Regions from separate parts of the Streptomyces sp. NPDC043861 genome, predicted to be linked through region 2. Evidence: riboswitches for the same ligand, from Rfam matches in the RefSeq annotation. Region 2 holds a riboswitch; each other region holds the start of a gene.
The links. Region 2 has a riboswitch for cobalamin ahead of AC068D_RS13860 (cobalamin biosynthesis protein). Riboswitches for the same ligand answer to the same signal wherever they lie in the genome.

Region 1: it holds a riboswitch for cobalamin, as region 2 does, so the genes downstream of both, AC068D_RS27080 ((2Fe-2S) ferredoxin domain-containing protein) here and AC068D_RS13860 (cobalamin biosynthesis protein) in region 2, are expected to answer to the same signal.
Region 3: it holds a riboswitch for cobalamin, as region 2 does, so the genes downstream of both, AC068D_RS21900 (ribonucleoside-diphosphate reductase subunit alpha) here and AC068D_RS13860 (cobalamin biosynthesis protein) in region 2, are expected to answer to the same signal.
Region 4: it holds a riboswitch for cobalamin, as region 2 does, so the genes downstream of both, cobN (cobaltochelatase subunit CobN) here and AC068D_RS13860 (cobalamin biosynthesis protein) in region 2, are expected to answer to the same signal.

Annotation. Positions count from the first base shown of each region.
Region 1 covers NZ_JBWKDP010000013.1:159,527-167,232, reverse strand. Annotated here, with positions in the region: gene AC068D_RS27100 (YcaO-like family protein) at 1-121, opposite strand, end outside; gene AC068D_RS27095 (ABC transporter ATP-binding protein) at 189-1,004, opposite strand; gene AC068D_RS27090 (FecCD family ABC transporter permease) at 1,001-2,128, opposite strand; gene AC068D_RS27085 (ABC transporter substrate-binding protein) at 2,125-3,114, opposite strand; gene AC068D_RS27080 ((2Fe-2S) ferredoxin domain-containing protein) at 3,234-3,623, opposite strand; cobalamin riboswitch at 3,664-3,853, opposite strand; gene AC068D_RS27075 (antibiotic biosynthesis monooxygenase family protein) at 4,463-4,795, shown strand; gene AC068D_RS27070 (hypothetical protein) at 5,384-5,599, shown strand; gene AC068D_RS27065 (DoxX family protein) at 5,798-6,340, opposite strand; gene pgm (phosphoglucomutase (alpha-D-glucose-1,6-bisphosphate-dependent)) at 6,489-7,706, shown strand, end outside.
Region 2 covers NZ_JBWKDP010000005.1:63,890-71,595, reverse strand. Annotated here, with positions in the region: gene AC068D_RS13865 (cobyric acid synthase) at 1-967, opposite strand, end outside; gene AC068D_RS13860 (cobalamin biosynthesis protein) at 964-1,944, opposite strand; cobalamin riboswitch at 1,976-2,111, opposite strand; gene AC068D_RS13855 (hypothetical protein) at 2,243-2,464, opposite strand; gene AC068D_RS13850 (inorganic phosphate transporter) at 2,481-3,722, opposite strand; gene AC068D_RS13845 (class II aldolase/adducin family protein) at 4,002-4,688, shown strand; gene AC068D_RS13840 (alpha/beta hydrolase) at 4,770-5,897, shown strand; gene AC068D_RS13835 (hypothetical protein) at 6,021-7,466, shown strand.
Region 3 covers NZ_JBWKDP010000009.1:219,524-227,229, forward strand. Annotated here, with positions in the region: gene AC068D_RS21900 (ribonucleoside-diphosphate reductase subunit alpha) at 1-2,133, opposite strand, end outside; cobalamin riboswitch at 2,267-2,406, opposite strand; gene AC068D_RS21905 (GNAT family N-acetyltransferase) at 2,461-2,961, opposite strand; gene mctP (monocarboxylate uptake permease MctP) at 3,151-4,776, opposite strand; gene AC068D_RS21915 (DUF3311 domain-containing protein) at 4,773-5,027, opposite strand; gene AC068D_RS21920 (GntR family transcriptional regulator) at 5,301-6,068, opposite strand; gene AC068D_RS21925 (extracellular solute-binding protein) at 6,362-7,645, shown strand.
Region 4 covers NZ_JBWKDP010000003.1:486,341-494,046, reverse strand. Annotated here, with positions in the region: gene cobN (cobaltochelatase subunit CobN) at 1-2,558, opposite strand, end outside; cobalamin riboswitch at 2,598-2,736, opposite strand; gene AC068D_RS09830 (cobalamin biosynthesis protein CobG) at 2,792-4,159, shown strand; gene AC068D_RS09825 (precorrin-8X methylmutase) at 4,156-4,797, shown strand; gene AC068D_RS09820 (precorrin-2 C(20)-methyltransferase) at 4,794-6,314, shown strand; gene AC068D_RS09815 (cobalt-precorrin-5B (C(1))-methyltransferase) at 6,475-7,608, opposite strand; gene AC068D_RS09810 (cobalt-precorrin-6A reductase) at 7,624-7,706, shown strand, end outside.

The DNA of each region.
Region 1 (7,706 bases), on a different contig from region 2:
GGAAGTAGTTGACGTAGGCCAACGACGCGGGAACGAGGACGTCCTCCCCGTCGACGAGATCCGTGCCCGGCACCCAGGCGATCTCCAGGTTGCCGCACCGCGCATGACGAGAAAAGCTCACCCGCCTCACCGCAGGCGGGATCCATGGCGTCGCGGCCGGATCGCCGCCGCATACGGATGGTCCTGGATCACCTCATTCCGAGAGGATCGCCGGGGATCACGGTGATGTGCGGTACCCCGGTACGGGGATGCGGTACGACTTCCGCATCGACGCGGTAGACCTCGGCGAGGAGCTCTGACGTGAGGACCTCCCCGGGGGACCCGGTGGCCACCACACGACCGCCGTCCATCACGCAGATGCGGTCGCAGAACGCCGCGGCCAGGTTGAGGTCGTGCAGGGCGACGACCGCCGTCACGCCGAGCCGGCGGACGAGGCGCAGCGTGTCGAGCTGGTGCCGCAGGTCCAGGTGGTTGGTCGGCTCGTCCAGCACCATCGTCCCGGCGCGCTGGGCCAGCGCACGGGCAATGAGCACCCGCTGCTTCTCGCCGCCCGAAAGCCGGCTGAAAGGGGCGTGCGCCAGCCCGGCGGCGTCGAGTTCGCCCAGCGCGCCCATGACGATGGCGCGGTCGTCGGCGTCGTCGCCCTCGAAGGCACGTTTGTGCGGAGTGCGGCCCATGGCCACGACGTCGTACACCGAGAGCTCGAAGTCCCCGGCCGACTCCTGCAGGACTGCCGCCAGCCGGCGTGCGAGGTTCTTCCCGGACATCCGCCGGACGTCCTCGCCGTCCAGCACCACCCGCCCCGAAGTGGGGCGCAGCGCCCGGTACACCGTGCGCAACAGGGTCGACTTGCCTGCGCCGTTGGGGCCGACGAGCCCCACCATCTCGGTGGGAGCCACCTGAAGTGTCACCCGGTCCACCAGCGTCCGCCCGTCCACGACGACCGAAACGCTCTCTGCGGCCAGCATGCCCGGCGCCGTGGTGGCCGTGGTCGTCCGCGTCATGCGGACCTCCGTCGCATCAGCCACAGGAAGAAGGGCCCGCCGACCAAGGCGGTGAGGATGCCCACGGGTATCTCCTCCGGGCTCACGACGGTGCGCGCCGCCAGATCCGCGGCGATGAGGAACGCGGCACCGAGCAGTGCTGCGGCGGGCAGCGCACGGCGGTGGTCGGCCCCGACGACCAGCCGCACCACGTGCGGCATGATCAGGCCGACGAAACCGATCTGGCCGCTGACGGCGACGATCGTGCCGATCATGACGGCGACCAGGGTGAACAGTGCGGCACGGAAGCGGTGCACGTCCAGGCCGAGGGCCACGGCGGCCTCCTCCCCCGCGAGCAGGAGGTTGAGCGGGCGGCAGACCCCGAGCAGGACGGCCGTACCGAGGAGGACGGCACCGGCGGGAATCCACACCACCGTCCAGGTAGTGCCGGCCAGTCCGCCGAGCATCCAGCGCAGCGCCGACTGCGTCTTGTGCGGGTCGTTGGACGTGACGACCAGGAGGCTGGCGAGCGCGGACAGCACCTCGGCCGTCGCCACGCCTGCCAGGACAAGCCGCACGGTCGTCATCCGCCCGCCGGACCGGGCCAGGAAGTAAACGGCGACCAGAGCTGCGAGAGCGCCGAGGAACGCGGCCACCGGCAGGGAGAACACACCGAACAGGGTGACGTTGAAGACGAGGACCAGCACCGCACCGACCGATGCGCCCGACGAAACGCCGAGCAGCATCGGGTCCGCGAGGGGGTTGCGCACAAGTGCTTGCAGCGCCATTCCCGACACCGCCAGGCCCGCGCCCACCACGCCCGACAGCAGCACCCGGGGCAACCGGACGTCGATGACGATCGTCTCGCGGACCGGTGTCCAGGTCGGTTCGGCGAGCGAAGGGTGCAGCCGGTGCAGCAGGATGCCCCAGACCTGGTCGGCCGGGACACTGATGGACCCGGCCGCGATCCCGAAGGTGGCCGCGACGGCCAGCAGCGCGGCGAGCAGTACGAGGACGAGCGGGTAGGGGATCCCCGGGCGGCGAACGGCGGCGGCACCCGCCGCCGTTCGCCCGCTCGTCGGGCCACGCGCCCCGGTCGTCCCTTGCGTATCCGTCGCCTCCGCCACACCCGTGGCGTCGGTCACTTGAACCGGTCCGGGTGAACCTGGCGGGCCAAGGACTCCACACCGGACGGCACCCGGACGCCCAGCACCGTGGACGAGAGCGGCAGCACCGCGAACCGCCTGTTCTTGACGGCGGGTACGTCCTTCAGCGCCGGGTTCGCGAGGAGGAACTTCTTCTTGTCCTCGACGGGTTGGTCGCCGTAGTCGTAGATGACGATCACCTCGGGCGCGCGCTCGGCCACCTGCTCGAACGACACGTCACCGAACGCCTTGTCCAGGTCGGCGAAGAGGTTCACCCCACCGGCCTGCTTGATCATCTCGTTGCCGATGCCCGCACCGCCCGCGGTGAAGGCGGTCTTGTCACCGCTGTCGTACACGAAGGTCTTCACCGGGGTGACTCCGGCGAGCTTGTCCTCGACCGTGTCCAGCGTGACGTGGAGCTCCTTGAGCTGCCGCTCCGCCCGGTCCGGCACGCCGAAGATCTTCGCCACGTTCCGGATCTCCTGGTCCATCGTGGCCATCGTCACCGGCCCGGACGGGCACTCCTCGATGTTCAGATAGGAGTTGACCCCCGCCTTGGAGAGGGCGTCGCGGCTGCGTCCTTCCTTCTCGTCGAATGTGCTGGCGAAACCGCCGTAGGCCACGTCCGGTTCGGCGGCGAGCAGCGTCTCGAACGAGGGGTACTCCTTCGCCAGGACCTTGATCCCGTCGTAGGCGTCCCGGTACTTCGGGAGGATCTTGTCATCGAGATAGGCGGTGCCCACCATCGAGTCCTGCAGCCCCAGTGCCAGCATGACCTCGGTCGCGTGCTGGTTCAGCGACACCGCGCGCTGCGGGGGACGCTGATAGGTCGTCTTCACACCGCAGTTGGACACGGTGACCGGGAAACCCTTGGCAGCGGAGTCCGCCGACGGGGCGTCGTCCCGGGTCACGGTGCCGCCGCAGCCGGATATCAGTACGGCAGCGGCCATGGCCGACAGCAGGGATGTCGGGCGCTTGCCCATCAAGGATCCTCTCACCGCAGGGTGGTCCTGAACGGTCCGGACGGTGGTCCGGTGGCTGGTCGGAATCGGGACTCGTCGGAGGACGCCCGGTCCGGCGTGGGAATGTGCGGGGCGTGTTCGGGTCAGCCGGCGTCGGGGAGTGCCCTGGACCGGACGCGCCGTGGCGGGGTGAAGGCGTAGAGCTCGAGGATGTCCGGCAGCGCGGCGAGGCCCGGTCCGCCGGCCCGTACCCAGGCGGCGATGTCCTCGGTCGCCGCCGCGTCGTTGACGAGACCGAACCAGGCCGGCCTGCCGCCCGCGGCGCGGCCCTCGGACGAGGGCTGCACGACGATCACGTTCGCCTGGTCGCACACGTCGAGACAGTCGGAGACACGAACCGGCGCGTCCATGGCGAGACGCGCGGTCTGCTCCCGATGATCGACGCCGGTCACCTTGGGGCTGCCGCAGCAGCAGTCCCTGCACACCACGATCCGGCACGGAACGGAACCGGCAGGTGACGGTCTCCTGGGCATTCCGACAAACGCTCCTCTCCGGGGAAATCCGCCCCAGTCACTTCGAGGAGGCGACCGCGTGAGTCTCCTGGCTCTCGGGTCAGTGCTCGTCCCGGCCTTCCCACCCGCATGGGGGCAGTGGTCTGTTCGGGATCCGCTCGCCGATCACAGTGGCGGGACCGCGCCGGATTCACACCGGCTTCCTCGTTCCGCCGTCGCCTATTCGCGGGACATCATGACAGAAAGACTCTCCACGTCATAAGTCCGCGGTCGGACCGCCCGGGGGGAACGGCGGCACGCGGCCCCCGGGAGCGAGCGACGTGCGCCTCCGTGGGGCTCACGCGCGCCCTGTACAAACAGGCCGGTCCGTGGTCACATCGAGCGGCCCGCCCCCTGCTCAGCCTGTCGGCCCGGCCCTGGTCGGTGGACCAACCCCGGCAGCTCCCTCGCCTGGCTGCCGGGCGCGCCCTTCACCGAACCATGGCAGCGCGGCATCGCCTTCGACTTCGCGACGTCACTGGGCCGGGGACACCGGGGCGGGCCATCACCGGCTTCATCCGCGTCACCTTCGCCGGGCCGGCTGTCCTGACGACCTTCCGCCGCACGGTCCGCAAGGCCCGCCTACAAGGAAGCGACCGAGCGCGGGTGGGTGCGCACACGGCCGGGACAACGGAGCGGCCGGGCGCGGGTGATGCGCCGTCGGCGCATCCCTGGCGCGGCGCCCCCTCCTGAGCCGTCGGCAGCGAGAGCCCGGTCCGGTCACCGGCACCTGAGCATGCATCAGTCCAGTCCGCGTCCGATCGGGGGAATGCGGACCCGCACCCGCGCTCCTCCAGCGCAGTAAGGGGAGCAATCCGACCATGACTGTTACCGCGAACATCGACACCACCCGCCGGGTGGCGACACTCATCAACGTCTTCACTGTCGCACCCGACCGCCAGGCCGAGCTCATCGCGCTGCTGGCGCGCGCCACCGAGGAAACGATGAAGCACCAACCCGGCTTCGTCTGTGCCAACTTTCATGCCTCCCAGGACGGCGAGCGCGTCATCAACTACGCCCAATGGGAGTCCGAGGCGCACTACCATGCGATGCTCACCGACCCGGAGGCCCGCGCCCACATGGACCAGGCAGCGACGATCGCGACGGACGCACAGCCGCGGCTGTACCGGGTCGAGTCAGTGCACGCCAAGTGAGGTGCGAGCACGGCATTCAGATCCCGTCCGGGAAGAGCAACCCAGCCGGTCGACGCTCACGCATGACCCTCAACGACCGTGCCACCGCCGAGCGTGGGGCCCGGAACATCACCGCATGACTGCGTGAGCACCGCCGATGGTGCCGCACCGCAGGAACTCGCCGCTGCCACCGGTGCCGGCGTCCCGTGAGTGACGGACCGGATCGTGCCCGCTGAGGCTCGCCTCGGCCCGACGCCGGGCCGATGGGCCGGGAGCCGACGGGGGCCGACGGGGCGGGGCATCGAGCGCGGTCAAGGCATCGACCGGAACTTGGCACGGCACGCCGCGAGCGAAGCAGGCGCAGGAAGGTCCGTGACACACGGGTGCTCCCCTCCCATGGAGTCGGCCACCAGCTGTCCCGAGTTCCCGGAAAGCCGTGACGGGCCGGGGCATTGAGGGCGGTGGAGGGAGCACGCAAGCACACCCGCCATGCCTCGTGCCCCGGTGGGCCGTGCCTGTGCGCATCGCCCCTCCGCGCACGGGGTATCCCGCAAGCAGTCCCTGCGGTCGCCGGCAAGCCGGTGCTCCGCACCCCTGGAGGTGGAAAGCATGACCGACATCAGCGGGCTGGAGCCTGTGGCGACGTTCTGCGGAAAGTGCGACTGCGGCTGTCCGCAGCTGTTCGTGGACCCCCGCGCCCCCATCGAGCGCCGGATCGTCCTGACCGACGATTTCGGACAGCGTGTGCAGATGAGCGCCGACCAGTTCTCCTCGCTGGTCGACGATGCGAAGAACGGCAAACTCGACGGCATCGCCCTGGCCTGACAACGGCGGGACTTACGAGACCGGAGGCCAGGACGTATGGGCCCGCCCTGGCCTCCACGCATGCCCCGGGGCAGGCTCGGTTCGACTCGAGCTCCGTTCGAGGCTCACGGCAGTGGCCCCGAGCAGCCGGCCGACGGTGACGGCGCCTGCTCGAGTACGGCCCCATGAGCACCGCCCCGTCCCGCGTCGGGCCGTCCCTCATGCCGTCGGCAGCCGCCTGCCGACGGTGTGGGCCACAGCCCTGGCGCGGGCCACCGGACGCGCGGTCGCCCCGCCGATCGCACGGCGCGCGGAACGATGTCCCCTGACCGCCGCATGACGCGAACGGTGGGCCAAGGACGGCTTGCCGTGCGTGTCGGCAACGGCGATCAGCAGGCCTCCCAGCATGGACAGGTCCGTGCAGAGGTGGCTCCGCAGCCGCGCACGTTCCTCCGGGTCCTCCGGCGTGCGGTACCGGTCCTCGGCCGACATGGTCGCGGCCAGGGTGAGGGCGAGAGCCGACGCGGACAGACGGGGGAAACGGCCCAGGGCCATCAGCACACCCGCGCCGACCTGCACGGCGCCGTTGATACGTGCCCATTGCCCGGGGTCCTGGGGAAGCGCCGGGATCCGTGCCGCGAGCGGCAGGGCCACCGGCACGAACGCCGGGGCCGCGGAGTCCGGGTGACGCAGCAGCTGAAAACCGCCCGTGATGAAAGCGGATGCCAGCAGCGGACGGGCCAACTTTCGGAGAATCGCCATACGGTGCGGATGCCCGGGAGGACTCTGGGCATGCACGGCCGGCACGTCCGCCCGCGTGTGCGTGCGGAGGGGCAGCCGGACGAAACGCGCCGGACGAGCGACCATGACTCGTGCACTGATCGCATGAACGATGTGGAGGACTGGACGGATGCTGAACGAGCGCGCGGGACAGCCGGCCCGACCGGAGGATCTCATTGATGTGGCTCGGCTGGTGACCGCGTACTACGCCCTGCACCCCGATCCGGCCGAACCCGACCAGCGTGTCGCCTTCGGCACGTCGGGCCACCGGGGGTCCTCCCTCGCCACCGCGTTCAACGAGGATCACATCGCCGCCACCAGCCAGGCGATCTGTGAGTACCGGGCCCAGCAGGGCACCGACGGGCCGCTGTTCCTCGGTGCCGACACCCATGCGCTCTCCGAGCCCGCCCGGGTGACCGCACTGGAGGTCTTCGCGGCGAACGGTGTCTCCGTACTCATCGACACCGAGGACGGCTACACCCCCACCCCCGCGGTGTCCCACGCCGTAATCACGCACAATCGCGAACATGCCTCCGGCCGCGCCGACGGTGTGGTGGTCACGCCCTCGCACAATCCGCCGGCCGACGGGGGCTTCAAGTACAACCCGCCGAACGGCGGCCCCGCCGGTTCGGAGGCGACCGGATGGATCCAGGATCGCGCCAACGAGATCATCGCAGGCGGGCTGAAGGACGTACGCCGGCTGCCGTACACCAGGGCCCTGGCCGCCGAGACCACCGGACGGTACGACTTCCTGGGCACCTACGTCCGGGACCTGCCGTCCGTACTCGACCTGGACGCCGTGCGCGCGGCGGGGGTGCGTATCGGCGCCGACCCCCTGGGAGGCGCATCCGTGGCCTACTGGGGACGTATCGCCGAGGAGCACCGCCTCGATCTGACCGTCGTCAACCCGGGCACCGACCCCACCTGGCGGTTCATGACGCTGGACTGGGACGGCAAGATCCGGATGGACTGCTCGTCCCGGTACGCCATGGCGTCACTGATCGAGGAGCGCGACCGGTTCGGGATCGCCACGGGCAACGATGCCGACGCCGACCGGCACGGCATCGTCACGCCGGACGGCGGGCTGATGAATCCCAACCACTATCTCGCCACGGCCATCGCCTATCTCTACACCCATCGCGACCAGTGGCCGGCCGGTGCCGCCGTGGGCAAGACACTGGTGTCGTCCGGAATGATCGACCGGGTGGCGGCCGACATCGGCCGCGAGCTGATCGAAGTACCCGTCGGCTTCAAGTGGTTCGTGGACGGGCTGGTCGACGGCACCCTCGGCTTCGGAGGTGAGGAGTCCGCAGGGGCCTCCTTCCTCCGTCGGGACGGGTCGGTGTGG
Region 2 (7,706 bases):
CGCGCTCGCGCAGCCAGCCGAGCGCCTTCACGGTCCCGCGGGTACCGGGAACCACCACCAGATCGGCGTCGACGAGCTCCTCGGCGCGGTCCACGAAACGCACCACGACGCCGGGTTCGGCCGCCAGCGCGTCCACGTCGGTGAAGTTGGACATCAGCGGTACGGCGCACACAGCCACGCGCAGCACGTCCTCACCCACCGGGGCCGCGGTCAGGGACTCGCGAACGGCCCCCCGCAGTGAGACCCGCAGGCCGTCCTCCTCGTCGATGCCGAGTCCGTGCGCATACGGCAGGACGCCGTAGGTCCGGCGTCCGGTCAGCCCGTGCAGCATCTCCAAACCCGGCTCCAGCAGCGTCACATCGCCCCGGAACTTGTTGACCAGATAGCCCGCGACCAGTTCCTGGTCCTCGGGGGCGAGCAGTGCGGTCGTGCCGAAGAACTGCGCGAACACCCCGCCCCGGTCGATGTCCCCGACCACCAGCACGGGAAAACGCGCGGCCCGGGCGATGCCCATGTTCACGATGTCGGTGCGGCGGAGGTTGATCTCCGCGGGGCTGCCGGCTCCTTCGCAGATGACCGCGTCGTACGTGCTCCGGAGCTTCTCCAGGCACTCCACCACCGGCTCGAACAGCTCCCGCTGCCTCCCCCCGTGGTAGCCGCGCGCACTCAGTTCGCCCACCGGCCTGCCCATCAGGACGACCTGGCTGGAGCGGTCGCTGCCCGGCTTGAGCAGCACCGGGTTCATCAGCGCCGAGGGCTCCACACGGGCCGCCTGGGCCTGCATGGCCTGCGCCCGGCCGATCTCCGCCCCCTCGTGGGTCACAAAGGAATTGAGGGACATGTTCTGCCCCTTGAAGGGCGCTACCTTCACGCCCCGGCGCACCAGCCACCGGCAGATCCCCGCCGTGACGACGCTCTTGCCCGCGTCCGACGTGGTCCCGGCGACCAGCAGTCCACCACCGCTCATGTCCGCTTCCCCCTCACTGCCCCGTGCACGAGCCGCGTGCCCGCGCACACCGCAAGCGCCAGTACGCCCACGCGCCGCGACAGCCGCACCGCCCGCCCGATGTCCGCGACCTCGACGGCGCGCCCCGCTGCGTTGAGCACGGGCCGGTGCTCGACCCGCCCGCCGTACGAGAGCGTCCCCCCGAGCCTTACCCCGAGCGCGCCCGCGAACGACGCCTCCACCGGACCCGCGTTGGGGCTCGGATGCTTCGCGGCGTCCTGGCGCCAGGCCCGTACGGCACCGCGCGGATCGCCGCCCGCGACTGCCGCGAGTCCGGCGGTGAGGCGTGCACCCGGCCAGCCCGCCACGTCGTCCAGCCTCGCCGACGCCCAGCCGTACCGTCGGTAGCGGGCAGATCTGTGCCCCACCATGGCGTCCAGGGTGTTCACGGCGCGGAAGCCGACGAGCCCCGGCACCCCGGCGAGCGCGCCCCACACCAGGGCCCCGACGACGGCGTCGGAGGTGTTCTCGGCGACTGATTCGACGACGGCGCGGGCGATCCCGGGGCCGTCGAGTGCCTGCGGGTCACGCCCGCACAGATGGGGCAGCCGCTCGCGGGCGGCTTCGATGTCCCCGGCCGCCAGCGCCGCGCCGATCGCTTCGGCCTCCCGGCCCAGCGAAGTACCGCCGACGACCGTCCATGTGGCGGCCGCGACCAGGGCGACGGACGCGGTACGGGAACGGCTCAGGCCGGCAGCGGCGAACGCGCCCATCGCGACCGCGCCGCCGGCGCACACGGCGGTGTGCAGAGCGCCCCAGCCCCGGTGGTCGCGCCAGAGCGCCCGTTCGACGGCAGCGGCGGCCCGGCCGAACGCGGCGACCGGATGCCCGCGGCGCGGATCGCCGAGAAGCAGGTCGCCGGCAAGTCCGGCTGCGGCACCGCACGCAAAAGTGATCCCTGGGGAGACACCCCCCCAGCCTCCCGGCTCGGCAGGCATGTTCGTCCTCACTCAGGGTCCGCGCCCTGGCTCGACGTGACCGGCGGGAGAGAGTTCCTGGCTCCGGGAGTACACCCCGTGACAGTGGCGGGACCGCGCCGGATTCGCACCGGCTTCCTCTTCTGCCGCCGTAATGGCTCCGGAAGTCCACCATGGGCCGCGAACACCCGTCAACTCGCCTTTGACCTGCGCAGGGACAGTGTGCGGAGTCCCACACGGGTCCCGGACACGGCAGGAGCCGGACCTCTCGGAAGAGGTCCGGCTCCTGCCCTGTGGGATCGTCCGCGGTTCGGGGCCGTCAGATCACGATCAGATAGATGCCGTACGCGACCGCGGCCGCGCACAGCGCGAAGGAGGCGTAGGCGCCCGTGCGTGCGAGGGGCGCGGAGCCACCCTGCGCGGCGGCCGCTTCCTGCCGGGAGAGGCCCACGATGCCCAGGGTGAACATGCCCACCAGGGCGACGGTGACGACGAGGCTCACGCCGAAGACGGAGCCGAGAGCTGCCCAGTCGATCTTCATGCTGTTCGTTCTTTCCTTACACCGTGGCGGTGGGTGCGGGGGAGGTCTCACCGGCGGGTGCCGGGATGGTGGCCTTCAGCTCCTCGGCCGCGGCCACGGTGGGAGGCGGGGTGACGGCGGCGATGGCGGTGGTGATCACACCCGCGGGCTCCCCGATCTCGTCGTCGGTGACGTTCGTGTGGTCCACCGGCTTGCGGCGCGAGAGCGCCCAGATGGCGCCCGAGCCCGAGATCAGCAGCACCGCGACGGCGACGATGCCCCAGGTGCCCTGAGCGGTCAGGAACTCGGCGCCTGCTGCGGCCAGACCGGCGGCCGGCAGGGTCAGGCCCCAGGCGACGAACATCCGGGTCGCGGTGGACCAGCGGACCACACCGCCCTTGCGGCCGAGGCCCGCGCCCATCACGGCGCCGGAGCACGACTGGGTGGTGGAGAGCGAGAAGCCCAGGTTCGAGGAGGCCAGGATGACCGTGGCCGCGCTGGTCTGGGCGGCGAAGCCCTGCTGCGGCCGGAGGTCGGTCAGGCCCTTGCCCATGGTGCGGATGATGCGCCAGCCGCCGAGGTACGTGCCGAGCGCGATCGCCACACCGGCGGCGACGATGACCCACATCGGGGGGTTCGAGCCGGGGGCGAGGACGCCGCCCGTGACGAGGGCCAGGGTGATGACACCCATGGTCTTCTGCGCGTCATTCGTGCCGTGGGCGAGGGAGACGAGCCCGGCCGAGGCGATCTGGCCGGCGCGGTAGCCCTTGGAGGTGGCCTTGTCGTCGGCCGTGCTGCCGATCTTGTACGTCAGCTTCGTCGCGAAGAACGCGGCGAGGCCGGCGACGAGCGGGGCGGCGACGGCCGGGATCAGGACCTTGGTGACGATGGTGCCGCCGTCGACGGCGGAGAAGCCGGCGGACATCACGGCCGCACCGATCAGACCGCCGAAGAGTGCGTGCGAGGAGCTGGACGGCAGGCCCAGCAGCCAGGTGAAGAGGTTCCACAGGATGGCGCCGACGAGCGCCGCGAAGATCACTTCTGTGCGTATGCCCTCTTCGTTGATGATTCCGCCGGAGATCGTCTTGGCGACCTCGACGGACAGGAAGGCGCCGACGAGATTGAGCACGGCGGACATGGCCACCGCCGTCTTCGGCTTGAGTGCACCGGTCGAGATGGTCGTCGCCATCGCGTTGGCTGTGTCGTGGAAACCGTTCGTGAAATCGAACACGAGAGCGGTAATGATCACGATCCCGAGGAGAAGCGTGATGTTTTCCATTTACCCAGGCTTCTATTGGACGTCAGTGGCCCGCCGAACGTAGGCAATCTGGGTGAACGGAAGATGAACTGGGTCGGGCGTTGCGGTGTCACCAAGCGAGTTTCTCCCCCTCCGCTTGTGAAGCGGAGGGACCGCGGAGTCCGGTGGATCCGTGTCGGGGAGGGCCTGAAGGGCATTTCGCCACCGTGCCCCGGACCCCGCCGGCGCCGTCCGTGAACCGCCGAGGAGATTCCGGTCACCCCGGCCCGTGAGCGGTGGAGGGCCTGGAAGGATCACTGCATGACCGGGTGGCAGCAGGAGAAGCAGCGGCAGGACCTCATCGGGAAGGCATGGGCCGGCCTCGTGGCCACCGCCCGCCGGACCGTGGCGGACGGACTCGTCGTCGGGACCTCGGGAAACGTCTCCGTACGCGTCCCGACCGACGCCGGTGACCTCGTCCTCGTCACTCCGAGCGGAGTGCCCTACGACAGACTCGGCGCGCAGGACGTCGTCGCCGTCGGGCTGGACGGGAAGCGGCTGATCGGCGATCTCACCCCCACCAGTGAGCTGCCGATGCATCTGGAGATCTACCGCGCCACGGATGCGACCGCCGTCGTCCACACCCACGCCGTGCATGCCACCGCCGTGTCCACGCTGACCACCGAACTGCCGTTGATCCATTACATGGCCGCGGCCCTCGGCGGGCCCGTCCGCGTCGCCCCGTACGCCCTCTACGGAACGGACGAGCTGGCCGGGAACATGCTCGACGCGCTCGCGGACCGCACGGGGTGTCTGCTCCGGAACCACGGGACCGTCACGTACGGCGGTTCACTCGACCAGGCGTACGACCGGACCGCCCAGCTGGAATGGATGTGCAGGGTCTGGCTCGCCGCGAGCTCCCTGCCCGGCCGTGAGCCGTCCCTGCTCTCCCGGGCCCAGGTCGACGAGGTGCGCGACAAACTCCGTGGCTACGGCCAGCCGGGCTGAGCCCCGTCGGCAGCCGGGGCGCGTTCACTCCCTGGGACGCGCCCACTGGCAGCAGTGCCGGGGCATGACGACACTGGAACAGTGCGCCCGGCTACAGCGACGGCAGCGGCCGTCACCACCCTGCTAGGTATCGGTGCGGCCACGTTCGCGGCCGGCCGTTACGCGAGCGACGCCGCGCTCAAGGCACCCCCCGGACGGCCCCTGCCAGGCGAGCCCCGGCTGACGGTGCACGCCACGGGTCCCGGACGCATCACCCTCACCCGCAGCCTGGTCTCCCGGCGCCCCGGTACGTACGGACTCGTCGGGACCGGTGTGCACGCGGTCGTCGGACCGGTGCTCGAGGACGTGCCCCACGCCGCGGACACCGTGGTCCGCAGGCTGGAGAGCGTCGGCCACGGCGGCCTCGACATCGGCACCAAGGTGAGGTTCACCCCTCAGCTGCACGCCGGAACCCCGGACAGCGCCCTCGGGATCGACCACCAGGACGTGGAGATCCCCGGCGAACTCGGTCCCCTTCCCGCCTGGTTCGTTCCCGGACCCCGCACCACATGGGTCATTGCCGTGCACGGCCTGGGCGCCACCAGGGAACACACACTGAACCTGATGCCGTTCCTGGTCGGACTGCGCCTGCCCGTGCTGTCGATCGCCTACCGGGGCGACGCCGGTGCGCCCCGTCCCCCGGACGGCCTCGGGCACCTCGGTGATTCCGAGTGGCGCGACCTCGACGCCGCCATCCGCCACGCCGTGCGTTCCGGGGCCGAGCGCGTCCTGGTGCACGGCTGGTCCACCGGCGGCGCGATGGCCCTGCACGCCGCCGCCAGCTCCGCGCAACGGGACCGGATCGCAGGGCTCGTCCTCGACTCCCCGGTGCTCGACTGGGAAGCGACCCTGCGCGCCCTTGCCGGCGCCCGCCGCACGCCGTCCGTCCTGCTGCCGCTCGCCGTGCGCGCGGCCCAGGGCCGGACCGGGCTGCACGGCGACCGGCTGCGGGAGGCCGCCGATCCCGACGCGCTGCGCGTACCCGTCCTCGTCTTCCACGGCCCCGACGACAGGGTCGCCCCCTGGGGGCCCTCCCAGGAACTCGCCGCCCGCCGCCCGGACCTGGTCACCCTCCAGACCGTCCCGGACGCCCCGCACGGTGCCATGTGGAATGCCGACCCGGCCCGCTACGAAGAGGCCCTCCGACGCTTCCTCACGCCGCTCGTCTAGCAGGTGTCCGTCGGCGCTGTGCGGGCCCTGAACAGGGCGTGGACCCGGACGGAGGCGACTGCGCGCCGGAGGAGCGCCGGTTCCGTTTGGGCTTTCCGGCCCACAGCGGGAAGACTGCCCCCCGTGACGTCCCGTAACCTGCGCGACTCCAGACTCCGTCTTGTCCGCCCTCGTCCCACCGTCACGGCCCGCCGCGCCGTGTCGAACCGGCGTACGCGCCCCGCTCCGCGCCCGCCCGAGGGCACCCCGCCTCCCGCGGAACTGGCCCGCCAGGCCCGTGGGGTCCTCGCCGACGCGGTCCGCGTCGCCCGCTGGGCCGCCGACGCCCGTGACGCCGCGGTGGGCACCGCCGCTCGGGAACGGGCGGCCGGTGCACTGGAGCTGACGCCGGAGCAGGTCAGTGCGGGCTGGGACCGGGCCCGGCTCGCGGGACTCGTCGAACTCCACGGCGACACGGTGCGCCCCGGATGGCGGCTGAACGTCTGGGACAGGGACGACACCGCCGTGCTGCGTGGCTGGGTCGCCCTTTTCGACGCGTGGTCACTCGTCCACCCGGCGCCGGCGGGTGTCGCGCCCGCCGCCGTCGCCGAGGTCGTCGAAGCCGTCCCCCAGGTGCTCTCCCTGCTCCAGCTCTCCGCGGGCCCCGTGCTCGTTCCGGCCCTGCTCGACCTCCTGCGGCAGCGAGTCGAGGAACTCCGCGAGGAGCGCTGCGAAGTCCCCTACGGCCCGCAGCCAGATGCCGCTGCCGCGATCGCCACGACGGAGGCGGTCACGTCGGCTGCCGTGGGAACCGGCCCTGCCGGAGCGGCTCCCGCCACGAGGGCCGCCTCGGCCACAGCGTCCGGCGTGCCCCTCTCCGTCCTGCTCCGATGGGCCCTGGAGGGCCTCGCCGCCGTGGGCGCGCTGACCCTCGGCGAGGGCCAGGCCACCCTCACCCCGCTCGGCAACTGGGCGGTCTGGGTCAAGCTCGAGCAGATCTGCGTCGCCGCCCAGAGCCCTGCGGGCCATATCGAGCAGTCGGCCGAGGACATGCTCCGCGGCTGCGCCGGGCTCACCCCCGGACCCGCCCGTGACGAGTACCGTGCCTGGCTCGCGGCCCGCACCGTTTCCACCGCCGTCACCGAACTCCTCGCCGCCGCCCGGGGCGAGGACGCCCTGCTCCGTGGCCTTGCGTTCGAGGCGATGCGTGTCGTCGGAGCCCCCGCCGAGGCCGGAGTGCGCGCCGCGGCCGAGGAGCCGTCCCTGCGGCCGTACGCCCTGCTGTGGCTCGCCGAGTACGAGGGAGCCGACCCCGAGGACACCGCAGAGGTGCTCACCCGCGAAGAGGCGACGTGGCTCTGGGTGGACACTGCTGCCGCCGTCGCCGACCACGGCGAGAGCACGCTGCTGGTACGCCACCTCGACTCGGCGGTGCAGGGGACCATCCCCGCTCTGCTCGCGGAGGTCAGGGCCGTCGGCCACCCGCGCACCGTGCAGGTCCTCGTGGCCCTTGCGGCCGCACACCCCGACCCGGCCCTGGCCAAAGCCGTCCGGCGGGCGGCCTTCCAGGTCCACACGGGAGGCTCTTAGGTCCTGTCCGGCGATCCTCTCGGCCCGAGACGACAGCTGCGGCACTCCACCGGCCACCGCCGGGTGGGGGCACCCCCGGCGGAGCCAGGGGGAGTACCCCCGCGCTTCGTTGTCGGAGTCGCCCGAGTACGTCCGGTACGAGGGCGATCTCGGCGGGCTTCCGGCCGGAGTACCCCCGAGCGGGGCCAGGGGGAGCGGCCCCACCGCCTTGTGATGCCTCCCCTCGGCCCTGGCGGGCCC
Region 3 (7,706 bases), on a different contig from region 2:
CAGGAACGGGGTGCGTGCCGCTGCCATGTCGATCAGGCCGCGCTGCGGGATCTCCCACGCCGTGCGGTACAGCGCCCGTACGTCCGCCGGGATCCAGTTGAGGCCCTGAACCGAGCCGCTGGATTCGCGCAGCGCCTCACGGGTCTGCGCGTCCCACACGCCCAGCTTCTTCAGTTCGTCCACCAGATAGGAGTTGACCTGGAGGAACTCACCCGAGAGCGTCTCGCGCTTGAAGAGGTTGGAGACCTGCGGCTCGATGCACTCGTACACACCCGCGATCGACGCGATGGTCGCGGTCGGCGCGATGGCGAGCAGGAGGGAGTTGCGCATCCCGGTCGTGGCGATCCGGGAACGCAGCGCGGCCCAGCGCTCCGGCCAGTTGAGCTCCACGGCTGTGCCGTAGTGATCCGGGTGCAGCACACCGCGCGCCGTACGGGTCTGCTCCCAGGCGGGCAGCGGGCCGTTGCGCTCGGCCAGGTCGCAGGACGCCTCGTACGCCGCCAGCATGATCCGCTCGGCGATCCGGGTCGACAGTGCCTGCGCCTCGGCGGAGTCGAAGGGCATCCGCAGCTTGAAGAACACGTCCTGCAGGCCCATGGCGCCGAGGCCCACCGGACGCCACTTGGCGTTGGAGCGGCCGGCCTGCTCGGTCGGGTAGAAGTTGATGTCGACGACCCGGTCCAGGAAGGTCACGGCCGTGCGGACGGTGGCGTCGAGCCGCTCCCAGTCGATGGCGTCCGCACCGGTGCCGCCGTCGGTGACGAACGCGCCGAGGTTGACGGATCCGAGGTTGCAGACAGCGGTCTCGCCGTCGTTCGTCACCTCGATGATCTCGGTGCAGAGATTGGAGGAGTGGACGACGGTGCCGGGCTCAGCGGTCTGGTTCGCGGTGCGGTTCGAGGCGTCCTTGAACGTCATCCAGCCGTTGCCGGTCTGGGCGAGCGTACGCATCATGCGGCCGTACAGGTCGCGGGCCGGGATGGTCCTGCGGGCGAGGCCCGCCTCCTCCGCCTTGCGGTAGGCGGCGTCGAACTCGTCGCCCCAGAGGTCGACCAGCTCGGGGACGTCGGCGGGCGAGAAGAGCGACCAGTCGGCGTCCTCGTTCACCCTGCGCATGAACTCGTCCGGGATCCAGTGCGCCAGGTTGAGGTTGTGCGTACGCCGCGCCTCCTCACCCGTGTTGTCGCGCAGCTCCAGGAACTCCTCGATGTCCGCGTGCCAGGTCTCCAGGTAGACACAGGCCGCGCCCTTGCGGCGACCGCCCTGGTTGACCGCGGCGACGGAGGAGTCCAGCGTGCGCAGGAACGGCACGATGCCGTTGGAGTGGCCGTTGGTGCCGCGGATGAGCGAACCGCGCGAGCGGATACGGGAGTACGAGAGACCGATGCCACCCGCGTGCTTGGAGAGCCGCGCCACCTGGTGGTAGCGGTCGTAGATCGAGTCCAGCTCGTCCAGCGGGGAGTCCAGCAGATAGCAGGACGACATCTGGGGGTGGCGGGTACCGGAGTTGAAGAGGGTGGGGGAGGACGGCAGGTAGTCGAGCCGGCTCATCAGCCCGTACAGCGCGGCGACTTCGTCGAGAGCCCTGGGCGACTCGTCCTCGGCGAGGCCGGCGGCGACACGCAGCATGAACTGCTGCGGGGTCTCGATGACCTTGCGGGTGATCGGGTGCCGGAGGAGGTAGCGGCTGAAGAGGGTGCGCAGGCCGAAGTACCCGAAGCGGTCGTCGGCGGCAGGGTCGATCAGCGCGTCGAGGCGCGCGGCGTGCGTCTGCACGAACGCGGCCGTGCGGTCCGCGATCAGGCCCTCGCGGTGCCCGACGGCGATGGAGTCGGAGAAGGCGACCGCCCCCTGTGTGGCCGCCTCCTCCGCGATCGTGCGGGTGAGCAGCCGGGCCGCGAGGCGCGAGTAGGCCGGGTCCTCGGAGATCAGCCCAGCGGCGGCCTCGGTCGCGAGTTCGCGCAACTCGGCCTCGTCCGAGCCCGCGTGGCGGCCGCGGAGGGCGGCCGCGGCGACGCGGCCGGGGTCCGTGTCGGGGAGATCGGCGGTGAGGTCGGTCAGGATGCGCAGCAGCGCGGTACCTGGCCCATCGGCGGACTGCGTTGAAGCAGGATCGGGCGGCGCGATGGTCACAGGGTGCTCTCCCTCGCTCGGCTCGGGGCCGGCGGGGGCACGGGGCACGGGCGCACTCGCCCGGGGGCAGGGTGCACCGCGTCCACCGACCTGTTTCCGCGAGGCCCGGACGTCGTCGGCACCCGGGCCGGACGGTCCGGGTGCGCCGTCGGCAGGTCTTCGGACTCGCAGGTGTATGCCCTGTGCGACACCGCAAAGGCACACCGGCACACCGTTGCGGGACAGTTCCGGACTCGAACCGGATTCCCCTGCGGCGACAGCGAGCATGAGCATACATGTAGGGGCGGTGGCTTGAGGCACCCCCCACATGTTGTGTCGCCGCGGTTCTCAGAGCTCCAGGCTGTAGGCCAGCAGAGGCACGTCCGCCAGCGGACACCAGTCCCGCTCGGGCGTTCTGACGAAGCCGATTCGTTCGTAGATGCGGTGCGCGGCGTGCATGCGGGGGTGCGTCGACAGGACGAGCCTCCGGCAGCCTTCGGTGTCCCTGGCCCGCTCGATGCACGCCCTGACGAGTGCCTCCCCGGCGCCCCGCCCCCGCGCTTCCGTGGCGACCGCCAGCATCCTGAACTCGGTTTCCCCGTCCTCGGCGATGTCGGCCCAGGGCGCCCCGCCGAGAACGAAGGTCACCCCGCCGAGCACCCGGCCGTCCCGGTCCGCCGCGACCAGTACCTCGGCCTGTCGGGCCCGGGCGACGACGTCCCTCAGACGGTCGAGGTACGGGTCCTCCTCGCCGAAGTCCAGCAGCCTGCCGTCGAGATAGGCCCGTGCCGTGAGCTCCCCCAGGGCCTCGTACTCCGAGGGTTCGGCCCTTCTGACGAAGATGTCCATATCCGAAGTTTCCTCCATGTGCACGAGGGCGGCTCGAGGCCGTTCCCCCGGCCGGTTGCCTCAACACCCCATGTTCCCAAGGCCGCGGAGGGGGTGCGGGGACAATGCGGTGCCGTTTCGGACGGACACGAACGCCGGCCGGCACAGGCTCATGGGGCCCGTGCCGGCCGGCGCCGGGAAACACACGCGTCAGTGGGTGACTGCGCCCACCTTCGGGAGTTCGGGTTCGACCCCGGGGTCCCCGGCGTCCGCCGTGTAGTCCCCCGGAGACGTCTCGTCGACACCGTCCGGGGCCTTCACGGCGCGCAGCACGAGGGTGAGGACGACGGTCACCACCGCGTTGAGCACGAAGGCCGTCAGGCCGATGTAGCCGATCTCCCCGATTCCCGGTATCTCCGCCGATGACCCTCCGAAGTGCTTCTGCGTCGGACTTGCGACGCCGTACGCCGCCACTGTGCCGTAGATCATGCCGACGGCCCAGCCCGCGAGCAGCGCCCAGCGGTGGCACCACCGGGTGAACAGGCCGCCGACGAGGGCCGGGAAGGTCTGGAGGATCCAGATGCCGCCCAGCAGCTGGAAGTTGATGGCGACGGTCTTGTCCATCGTCAGGACGAAGGCCAGGGCACCCACCTTCACCAGCAGCGACACCAGCTTCGACACCTTGGTCTCCTGCTCCGGAGTCGCGTCCGGCTTCAGGAAGTCCTTGTAGATGTTCCGCGTGAACAGGTTCGCCGCCGCGATCGACATGATCGCCGCCGGTACCAGCGCGCCGATGCCGATGGCCGCGAACGCGACCCCCGCGAACCAGTCGGGGAACATGTTCTCGAACAGCTGCGGAATGGCGAGCTGACCGTTCGTCACCTTGACTCCGGCCGCGATCGCCATGAACCCGAGCAGCGCCAGCAGCCCCAGCATCAGCGAGTAGAGCGGCAGGATGGTGGTGTTGCGCCGGATCACGTCACGGCTGCGCGAGGACAGCGTGGCGGTGATCGAGTGCGGATACATGAACAGGGCCAGCGCGGATCCGAGCGCCAGCGTGGCGTAACCCCACTGGCCCAGCTCCCCGGGCACCAGCGCACCCCGCGGTTTGTCGGTCGCGGGGTTGATCTGCGCGAACGCGTCGCCCGCCTTGGTGAAGATGTCGTCGAAGCCGCCGAGCTTGACGGGGATGTAGATGATCGCGACCGCGATCACCAGATAGATCAGGGTGTCCTTGACGAAGGCGATCAGCGCGGGTGCCCGCAGACCGGACGAGTAGGTGTACGCCGCCAGCACACCGAAGGCGATCAGCAGCGGCAGATCCTTGATGAACCAGTGGGTGTTCTCACCGCCGCCGACGCCCATGACGTCCAGCACAGCCTGGATGCCGACGAGCTGCAGCGCGATGTACGGCATCGTCGCGAGGATGCCGGTGAGCGCGACCGCCAGCGACAGCCCCTTCGAGCCGAAGCGTCCGCGGACGAAGTCCGACGTCGTCACATATCCGTGCTTGTGCGACACCGACCACAACCGCGGCAGGAAGGTGAAGATCAGCGGGTAGACGAGAATCGTGTACGGCACGGCGAAGAAACCGGCAGCGCCCGCCGCGTAGATCGCCGCGGGTACGGCGACGAAGGTGTAGGCGGTGTAGAGGTCGCCGCCGAGCAGGAACCAGGTCACCCAGGTGCCGAACGACCGCCCGCCCAGGCCCCATTCGTCCAGGCTGTTCTCGTTCTCGGCCCTGCGCCAGCGCGAGGCCAGGAAGCCCATGACCGTGACGGCCAGGAAGAAGAAGATGAATACGGCGAGTGCGACGCCGTTCACGCCGTCCTTCACTGCGACGCCCCTTCCTTGCGGGCGCGCTGGTCAAGCTGCCACAGCTTGTACGCGACCATCGTCAGTGCGGTCGAAATCACGACCCAGAGCATCTGGTACCAGTAGAAGAACGGGATACCGGCGAACGCCGGGTCGGTCTTCGCGTACGAACCGACCCAGAGCATCGCCGCGAACGGCGCGATCAGGCAGAGGGCCACCACCACCCGTAGCGGGGTGACTGCGGGTTTTCTCTCTGCGGGTGTTTCGGACATGAGCGGCTCCGTCCCCTCGCTGATCAGCTGCGCTGATGTAACGCGCAGGCAATCTAGGGGACGGTTCAGCTTGATGGAACCCTGGTCCGGATAACGGAAGAGGCAATCGCCCAGCGGTCGGTTCGACCGTTGAGCGGCTGAATTCAACCGCTCAACGGCTTATTTCAACCGCTGAGCGGCTCATCCGTACCGCTCGTGCCGCGACTCGGCCCGGACCTCCGCACCGGCCGTCGGTCCGCCTCGTTCCGGGGGCGACCCCCGGGCCCCCGGCCGTCAGTCCGCCTCGGGTCGTTGCAGCCTCGCCACGAACTTGTAGCGGTCGCCGCGGTACACCGAGCGCACCCACTCCACCGGCTCACCGTTCCTGTCCAGTGAGTGGCGGGACAGCATCAGCATCGGCAGGCCGACGTCGGTGCCGAGCAGTCCCGCTTCGCGTGGTGTGGCCAGCGAGGTCTCGATCGTCTCCTCGGCCTCGGCGAGATGGACGTCGTACACCTCCGCCAGTGCCGTGTAGAGCGAGGTGTACTTGACCAGCGACCTCCGAAGCGCGGGGAAGCGCTTGGCCGACAGATGCGTGGTCTCGATCGCCATCGGCTCGCCACTGGCCAGCCGCAGCCGCTCGATCCGCAGCACGCGTCCGCCCGGCGAGATGTCCAGCAGCCCGGCGAGCGTGTCGTCGGCCGTGACGTACCCGATGTCCAGCAGCTGGGAGGTGGGCTCGAGGCCCTGCGCCTTCATGTCCTCGGTGTACGAGGTGAGCTGGAGCGCCTGCGAGACCTTGGGCTTCGCGACGAACGTGCCCTTGCCCTGGATGCGTTCCAGCCGGCCCTCGACGACCAGCTCCTGCAGGGCCTGGCGCACGGTCGTGCGCGAGGTGTCGAATTCGGTGGCAAGCGTGCGCTCGGGCGGTACGGGCGTGCCGGGCGGCAGCGTTTCCGTCATGTCGAGCAAATGCCTCTTGAGCCGGTAGTACTTGGGCACGCGGGCCGTGCGGGTCGTCGTCCCGTTCTCGGCCTCCGTGCCGCCCCCGTCCGTGGCCATGGCCTGCCTTCCCGACTCGTGTGCTGCTGCCGTCACCGGCTCCTCCGTCTGTTACGGCTCACATGGTGGCACGGTCCGGTCGCGGGTCGTCGCCCTCCCTCAGGTGTCGGTCCGATAACGGACGCGACAGCCCTTCTTATACACCCTTGACACCCCTAAAGGTCTAGGCCAAGCTCCCGAGTACTGGTCTAAACCATTAAAGACCGGGTCCCAGCCCCACGAGCAGTACTCGGCGTATGTCTCCGTATGTCTTCGCGGTGGGCGGGGGGTTGCAGCATCCTGAGGAGGGTGGCGTGAAGCGCAAGCTCATCGCGGCGATCGGCGTCGCAGGCATGATGGTCGGCATTGCCGCGTGCGGCTCCGAGAGCGACAAGGGCGGGGACAAGGGCGGGGCGGACGCCAAGGAACTCACCGTCTGGCTGACGGTCGACGCCCAGAACAACTGGCCCGAGCTGGTCAAGGCGGCCGACGACGCGGTCGTCAAGAAGCACCCCGGCATCAAGATCAAGCACGAGTACTACGGCTGGCCGGACAAGAATGCCAAGCTCGATGCCGTCCTCGCCACGGACAAGGCCCCGGATGTGGTCGAGATGGGCAACACCGAGATGCTCGGATACGTGGTCAAGGGCGCCTTCGCCGAGGTCGACCCGAAGCAGTTCGAGCAGTCCGACACCTGGCTGGACGGCCTCGAGGAGTCCGTGACGTACGAGGGCAAGACCTACGGCGTCCCGTACTACGCCGGCGGCCGTGTGGGCAACTGGCGCAAGGACGTCGCGGCCGAGGTCGGTGTGAAGGCCGCCCCGAAGACATACGCCGAGCTGACCGCCGCCCTGGACAAGATCCAGAAGAAGAAGGGCGGCAAGTTCAGCGCCTGGTACCAGCCCTCGCCGGACTGGTACGCCGCGATGTCCTTCGTGTACGACGCGGGCGGTGCCATCGCCGTGAAGGACGGCGGCCGGTGGAAGGCGGGCCTCTCCTCGCCCGAGTCGGTCAAGGGGCTCACCGAGTACAAGAAGGTCCTCGACGCCTACATGAAGGCCGACAAGACCAAGGACGAGTCGGACCGTTACATCGTGTACGGCCAGGGCAACGCCGGCATGATCTTCGGCGCGGCCTGGGAAGGCGCCACCGCCGAGGACCCGAAGAACGACAAGACCGGCAAGCTCAAGGGCAACCTCGAGAACTTCGTGATGCCCGGCCCGTCCGGCAAGAACATGCCCGTCTTCCTGGGTGGCTCCGACCTCGCCATTCCGGTCAAGTCCAGGGCGCAGGCGGTCGCGGCCGAGTGGATCAACGCCTTCACCGGCGCCCAGGGCCAGAAGGGCCTGCTCGCCAAGGGCAACCTCCCCAACAACAAGACCGACCTGGCGACTCTGAAGAGCGACCCGAAGACGGCCGTCCCGGCCACTGCGGCCGAGTCCAGCTGGTTCGTGCCCATGGCGCCGGGCTGGGGCCAGGTCGAGAAGGCCCAGATCCTCAAGACGATGCTGCAGGAGATCGGCACCGGAAAGAAGTCGGTCGAGGAGGCCGCGAAGGCGGCGGATGCCGCGATCGACAAGGTCATCAACACCAAGTGACCTCCCGGCAGGGCTCCGTCGGACACCGACGGAGCCCTGCTCCCGTGCGAGGAGAGGGACC
Region 4 (7,706 bases), on a different contig from region 2:
CACAGGGAGAGGCCGACGGAGGTGGGCCAGTCGCCGTTGTCGGTGCGGTAACGCGTCAGCAGCGAGTCGGCGAGGGCCTGGCCGGTCTCCCAGGCGAGCCGGGAGGGGACGGCCTTCGGGTCGACGGAGTAGAAGTTGCGTCCGGTCGGCAGGACGTTGACCAGTCCGCGCAGGGGCGAGCCCGAGGGACCCGCCGGGACGAAGCCGCCGTTCAGCGCGTGCACCGCATGGTCGAGCTCGTCCGTCGTGGCGGACAGCCGCGGGACGACCTCGCGGGCGGCGAAGGCCAGGATGTCGGCGACGGCCTTTCCGTGCCCCTCCGCCACGGAGGCGACGGCGGCCAGGTCCCAGTCGGCCGCCTCCATCGCCTCGACCAGGGCACGGGCGGCGGCCTCAGCCTCGTCGGCGGTGGTACGGGTGGCCGCGGACTCGTCGAGGCCGAGGGCTTCGCGCAGTCCGGGCAGCGCGGCCGTACCGCCCCAGATCTGACGGGCGCGGAGGATGGAGAGGACGAGGTTGACCCGCTCGGGTCCGGTCGGAGCGCCGCCGAGGACATGCAGACCGTCCCGGATCTGGGCGTCCTTGACCTCGCACAGCCAGCCGTCGACATGGAGCAGGAAGTCGTCGAAGCCGTCGTCGTCGGGCCGGTCGTCCATACCCAGGTCGTGGTCCAGCTTCGCCGCCTGGATCAGGGTCCAGATCTGGGCGCGGATGGCCGGGAGCTTCGCCGGGTCCATGGAGGAGATCTGCGCGTACTCGTCGAGCAGTTGCTCGAGCCTCGCGATGTCGCCGTACGAGTCGGCGCGGGCCATCGGCGGGACGAGATGGTCGATGAGGGTGGCGTGCACCCGGCGCTTGGCCTGGGTGCCCTCGCCCGGGTCGTTGACCAGGAACGGGTAGATCAGCGGCAGATCGCCCAGCGCCGCGTCGGGGGCGCAGGCGGCGGACAGGCCCGCGTTCTTGCCGGGCAGCCACTCCAGGTTCCCGTGCTTGCCGAGGTGGATCATCGCGTCGGCGCCGAAGCCGCCGTCGTCGGCGGAGGCGGCGATCCAGCGGTAGGCGGCGAGGTAGTGGTGCGAGGGCGGCAGATCGGGGTCGTGGTAGATCGCGATCGGGTTCTCGCCGAAGCCGCGTGGGGGCTGGATGACGATCAGGAGGTTCCCGCGGCGCAGCGCGGCGAGCACGATGTCGCCCTCGGGGTTGCGGGACCGGTCCAGGAACATCTCGCCGGGCGCGGGGCCCCAGTGCTCCTCGACGTGCTCGCGCAGTTCGGCGGGCAACGTGGCGTACCAGCGCCTGTAGTCGGCGGCCGGGATACGGACCGGGTTGCGGGCGAGCTGCTCCTCGGTGAGCCAGTCCTGGTCGTGGCCGCCCGCCTCGATGAGCGCGCGGATCAGCTCGTCGCCGTCGCCCGACTCCAGGCCGGGCACCTCCTCCTCGGCACCGAAGTCGTACCCCTCCGAGCGCAGGCGGCGCAGGAGGGAGACGGCGGACGCGGGGGTGTCGAGGCCCACCGCGTTGCCGATGCGGGAGTGCTTGGTCGGATACGCGGACAGCACCAGGGCGAGGCGCTTCTCGGCGTTCGGGATGTGGCGCAGCCGGGCGTGGCGCACGGCGATACCGGCGACACGGGCGGCCCGCTCGGGGTCGGCGACATACGCCGGGAGGCCGTCCTCGTCGATCTCCTTGAAGGAGAACGGGACGGTGATCAGGCGCCCGTCGAACTCGGGCACGGCGACCTGGCTGGCGGCGTCCAGCGGGGACAGCCCTTCGTCGTTCTCCTCCCAGGCACTGCGCGTCCCGGTCAGGCACAGGGCCTGCAGCACCGGCACGTCGAGGGAGGCGAGCGCGCCCGCGTCCCAGGACTCGTCGTCGCCGCCGGCCTGCGCTTCGGCGGGGCGGGTGCCGCCCGCGGCGAGGACAGTGGTGACGATGGCGTCGGCGCCCCGCAGCCGGTCGAGGAGTTCGGGCTCGGGGGCGCGCAGGGAGGCGACGTAGAGGGGGAGGGCCTGGGCGCCCGCGTCCTCGATGGCGTCGCAGAGAGTGCCGACGAAGGCGGTGTTGCCGCTCATGTGGTGGGCGCGGTAGTAGAGCACGGCGACCGTGGGGCCCGAAGCGCTCCTCGTCTCGCGGTCCAGGTGGCCCCAGGTGGGCGCGGAGGCCGGCGGTTCGAATCCGTGGCCCGTCAGCACGACCGTGTCGGACAGGAAACGGGCGAGCTGTTCCAGATTGTCCGGACCGCCGTGGGCGAGATAGGCATGCGCCTCGGCCGCGATGCCGATGGGGACGGTGGACGCCTCCATCAGCTGGGCGTCGGGAGCCTGTTCACCGCTGAGGACGACGACCGGCTTCTGCTGGGCGAGCAGGATGTCGAGGCCCTCCTGCCAGGCGCGGATTCCGCCGAGAAGGCGTACGACGACGAGGTCGGCGCCGTCCAGCAGGGCGGGCAGCTCGTCGAGCGGGAGCCGCGAGGGGTTGGCGAACCGGTACTCGACCGGGCCCCCGGCCGCACGGGCACTGAGCAGGTCGGTGTCGGAGGTCGACAACAGCAGGATCATGGCGTGCGCCAGGCCTTCCTCGGGGTGTCCGCGCCCCGGGTGGTCGTGAGGACGGCGGGAGTTCCTGACTCACCGGACCCCGTGGACGAGGCCTGGCTCACAGTGGCGGGACCGCGCCGGATTCCCACCGGGCTTCCTCCCTAGGGTCCTGGGACCCTGTGCCGTCTGCATAGTAGAGGCTGCCCGCTGCCAGGAGGGGGGCCACCTGGAAGGACGTGGGTATGCTCGCCGCCATGCCGCCCACTCCCTCAACCCCAGCAGACCCGGGCGAACCTCGCATACGGGACCGGGGCGACGCCTGCCCCGGCGCACTGCGGCTGCATGCGGCGGACGACGGGCTGCTAGCCCGACTGCGCCTGCCCGGCGGGCTTTTGACGTTTCGTCAGTTCTCAGTCCTGGCCGATGCGGCGGAGTCGCTGGGCGACGGGTCGCTCAGCATCACCTCACGGGGGAACGTCGAGCTGCGGGGCCTGGGGGAGGCGTGCGGAGCGCGGCTCGCGAGCTTGCTGCGGGAGACCGGCCTGCTGCCGACCGAGACCCATGAGCGGGTGCGGAACATCGTGGCCTCACCGCTCGCCGGCCTGGACGGACTCGGTTGCGCGGACGTGCAGTTGTGGACCCGCGAACTGGACGCACTGCTGTGCGCGACCGGATGGGCGGCCGGCCTCTCAGGCCGGTTCCTGTTCGCTCTGGACGACGGGCGTGGCGATGTGTCCGGGCTCGGCGCCGATGTGACCTTGCTCGCAGAGCCGGGCGACCGGGCGGGCAACCCGGCGGGCGACCGGATGCGCGACTCGGCCGTCGTGCGGGCCGGGAAGGCCGCCTTCCGCGTCCCCGCCGCCGATGCCCCGCGGGCGGCCGTCGCCGCCGCCGAAGCCTTCCTCGCCGCGGCCGCCGCGGCCGGCACGGGCGCCTGGCGCGTCGGGGAGCTGCCTGCCGCACAGGACATGGCGCTCGGCGCATATCTGGAAAGGGCGGGCATCCCGGCGGAACCGGCCCGGCCACCCGGCCCACCGGAGGACGGGCACGCGGTCACCGCCGACGGTGACGGTCCGCTGCCGGGCGTGCCCGGAGGGCGGGGCCCCCGGCCCGGGGTCGTCGAAGGGCCCGGCCGTTGGACCGTTTCCGTCGCCGCGCCGCTCGGTCGGCTCACCGTCGCGCAGGTCCGCGCACTGTTTCCCGAGCCCTCGGGCGAGGTACGGCTCACCCCGTGGCGCGGGATCGTCGTGACCGGATTCGCCGATCGCGAAGCGGCGCGGGCACGCCTTGCGCGGCTGGCCGGCGCCGGACTGATCACCAGCGCCGACTCCCCCTGGTACGGCGTCGGCGCCTGTACCGGACGGCCCGGATGCGCCAAGTCCCTGGCCGACGTCAGAGCCGACGCGAAGGCCCGACCGGGCGCACTGCCCGTGTACTGGTCGGGCTGCGAGCGCAGATGCGGCCATCCGCAGGAGGAGTACGTGGACGTCGTGGCCACCGGCGACGGCAGCTACCGCGTGAGCGTGCACGGGGTCGGCGTACCCGTGACGTCACCCGCACAACTCGAGGACGCCGTGGCCAGGGCACGTACCCACACCCGTACCCGTACGACGACGAAATGAGCGAGAGCAGAGTGTTCGACTACGAGAAGGACGGGGCGGAGATCTACCGCCAGTCCTTTGCCACCATCCGCGCCGAAGCCGACCTCGCCGCGCTCCCCGCGGATGTCAGCCAGGTCGCGGTGCGGATGATCCACGCCTGCGGCATGGTCGATCTCGTCCGCGATCTCGCCTATTCGCCCGAGGTGGTGGCCCGCGGCCGTGCGGCCCTGCGCGCGGGTGCCCCCGTCCTGTGCGACGCCCAGATGGTGGCGAGCGGAGTCACGCGCAAGCGGCTGCCCGCCGACAACGACGTGATCTGCACGCTCTCCGACCCGTCCGTGCCGGCGCTCGCCGCCGAACTGGGCACCACTCGCAGCGCCGCCGCCCTGGAGCTGTGGCGCGACCGTCTCGACGGAGCGGTCGTCGCCGTCGGCAACGCACCCACCGCCCTCTTCCGGCTCCTGGAGATGATCAAGGAGGGGGCGCCCCGCCCCGCCGCCGTCATCGGCGTCCCGGTCGGTTTCATCGGCGCGGCCGAGTCCAAGGACGCGCTCGCCGCTCACGGTTCGGAACTGGACCACCTGGTGGTGCGCGGGCGGCGCGGCGGCAGCGCCATGGCGGCCGCGGCGATCAACGCAATGGCGAGTGAGGCGGAATGAGCACCGAGAAGCGCGGCCGGCTGTACGGCGTCGGGCTCGGCCCCGGCGACCCGTCCCTGATGACCCTGCGAGCGGTCGAGGTCATCGCGGAGGCGGACGTCGTGGCGTACCACTGTGCCCGCCACGGCCGTTCCATCGCCCGCTCGATCGTGGCGAAGCACCTGCGCTCCGACCACATCGAAGAGCGCCTGATGTATCCGATCACGGTCGAGACCACCGACCACCCCGGTGGCTACCGGGGTGCGCTCGACGACTTCTACGAGGAGGCCGCCGAGCGGCTCGCGGCGCACCTCGACGCCGGACGGACCGTGGCCGTGCTGGCGGAGGGCGACCCGCTCTTCTACGGGTCCTACCAGCACATGCACAAGCGCCTGGCCCATCGCTATCCGACCGAGGTCGTCCCCGGCGTCACCTCGGTGAGTGCGGCCGCCGCCCGGCTCGGCAAGCCGCTGGTGGAGGCCGAGGAAGTGCTGACGATCATCCCCGGCACCCTGCCGGAGGAGGAGCTGACGGCCCGTATCGCCTCGACCGACTCGGCGGTGGTCATGAAGCTGGGACGTACGTTCCCGGCGGTGCGCCGTGCTCTGGACCGCGCGGGCCGGCTGGACGACGCGCACTACGTGGAGCGGGCCACGATGGAGGGCGAGCGCACGGAACATCTGGCGGACGTGGACCCGGAGTCGGTGCCGTACTTCTCGGTCGCGGTGCTGCCGAGCCGGGTCGACGAAGTGCCTCCGGCCGCCCGCGCCGAGGGCGAGGTCGTCGTCGTCGGCACCGGCCCCGCGGGCCCGCTCTGGCTCACGCCCGAGACCCGGGGGGCGCTCGCATCCGCCGACGACCTCGTCGGCTACACGACCTACCTGGAGCGGGTACCGGCCCGCCCCGGCCAGCGCCGCCACGGCTCCGACAACAAGGTGGAGTCGGAGCGCGCCGAGCTCGCCCTGGACCTCGCACGGCGCGGGCGGCGCGTCGCCGTCGTGTCCGGCGGCGACCCCGGGGTCTTCGCGATGGCCACGGCGGTGCTGGAGGTCGCGTCCGAGGAGCCGTACCGGGGCGTGCCCGTGCGTGTCCTGCCGGGTGTGACCGCGGCGAACGCCGCGGCGGCCCGCGCCGGTGCACCGCTGGGCCACGACTACGCGACGATCTCGCTCTCGGACCGGCTCAAGCCGTGGGAGGTCATCGCGGAGCGCCTGCGGGCGGCTGCCTCCGCCGATCTCGTGCTGGCCCTCTACAACCCGGGCTCGCGCAGCCGCACCTGGCAGGTGGCCAAGGCCCGTGAACTGCTGCTGGAACACCGTGCACCGGACACGCCCGTGGTCGTGGCCCGCGATGTCGGCGGTCCGGAGGAGAGCGTACGGATCGTGCGCCTCGCCGAACTCGACCCGGCGGTGGTCGACATGAGGACGCTGCTGCTGGTCGGTTCGTCCCGGAGCCGTACGGTGCGGAGGGGATCGGGCGAGGAGATCGTCTGGACCCCGCGGACCTACCCGGAGCCGGAGCCGGATCCGCGGAGCTGACCCCGGGCCCACGGTCCCGGGTTCGGCCCGGGACCGCGCCCCCTCCTCCCCCTGGTGTCAGTGGGAGCCACCAGGGCGTCTCGTTTGGATCTTGCCGGGCTCGCGTGCCCCGCGCACCGATCCAGCCCGATCCGGGCCTCGGGCCTCCTCCGGTGCCCGGTCAGCCCCGCGGGCCCTTCGGTGACGAACGGCCCACCACCGTCCCGGCACGGTCGATGCACACCACGTCCACCGTGACCGGTGCCCCCCTGAGCACTCCGAGGGCCTGGTCCCGGGCCGCCTCGGCCACCAGATCGCCCAGAGGGACGCCGCGGGCGGCGCACAGCTGGAGGGCGGCGAGGCCGGTGTTGGCGGATGCGATCTCCGCGGCCAGCGGCTCGTCCGCGCCGCCCCGGCGCGCCAGCGCCGCCAGGAACTCCTTGTCCACCTGGGACCGGGCGGAGTGGAGATCCAGATGGCCGGCGGCCAGTTTGGACAGCTTCGCGAAGCCGCCGCAGACGGTGAGCCGGTCCACCGGATGCCGGCGCACGTACTTGAGGACCGCTCCCGCGAAGTCGCCCATGTCGAGCAGGGCGTCCTCGGGAAGGTCGTGGAGCGAGGCCACGGTCTTCTCGGACGTCGAGCCGGTACAGCCCGCGAGATGCGTACGGCCGGCCGCCCTGGCCACGTCCACCCCACGCCGGATCGAGTCGATCCAGGCGGAGCAGGAGTAGGGGACGACGATCCCCGTGGTGCCCAGGACGGAGAGGCCGCCCAGGATGCCGAGGCGCGGGTTCCAGGTGGAGCGGGCGATCTCCTCGCCGTGGTCGACGGAGACGGTGATCTCCACGTCGCCGGTGCCGCCGTGCCGCCCGGCCACGAGCGCGACGTGGTCGCGCATCATCCGGCGCGGCACGGGGTTGATCGCGGGCTCCCCCACATCCAGGGGCAGTCCGGGGCGGGTGACCGTGCCGACGCCGGGGCCGGCGCGGAAGACGACGCCCGAGCCGGGCGGCAGGATCCGTACCGTCGCGCGGACCAGCGCGCCATGGGTCACGTCCGGGTCGTCGCCCGCGTCCTTCACTATGCCCGCCATGGCACACCCGTCCGCCAGTTCCTCGGCGGCCAGGGCGAAGGCCGGGGTCTGGCCCTTGGGCAGCGTGATCGTCACCGGGTCGGGGAACTCCCCGGTGAGCAGGGCGGTGTACGCGGCGGTCGTGGCCGCGGTCGCGCAGGCACCGGTGGTCCATCCGGGCCGCAGGCCGGTGTGCTTGAGTTGGGCGCTGCGCCCGCCGGTGGCCGCGGGCTCACTCATGGAAGGTCCTCCCCCATGCACATCCTCGTCCTGGGCGGCACGACGGAGGCCCGCGCGCTCGCCGAGGCCCTGCACACCAGTGGGCTGCGGGTGACGAC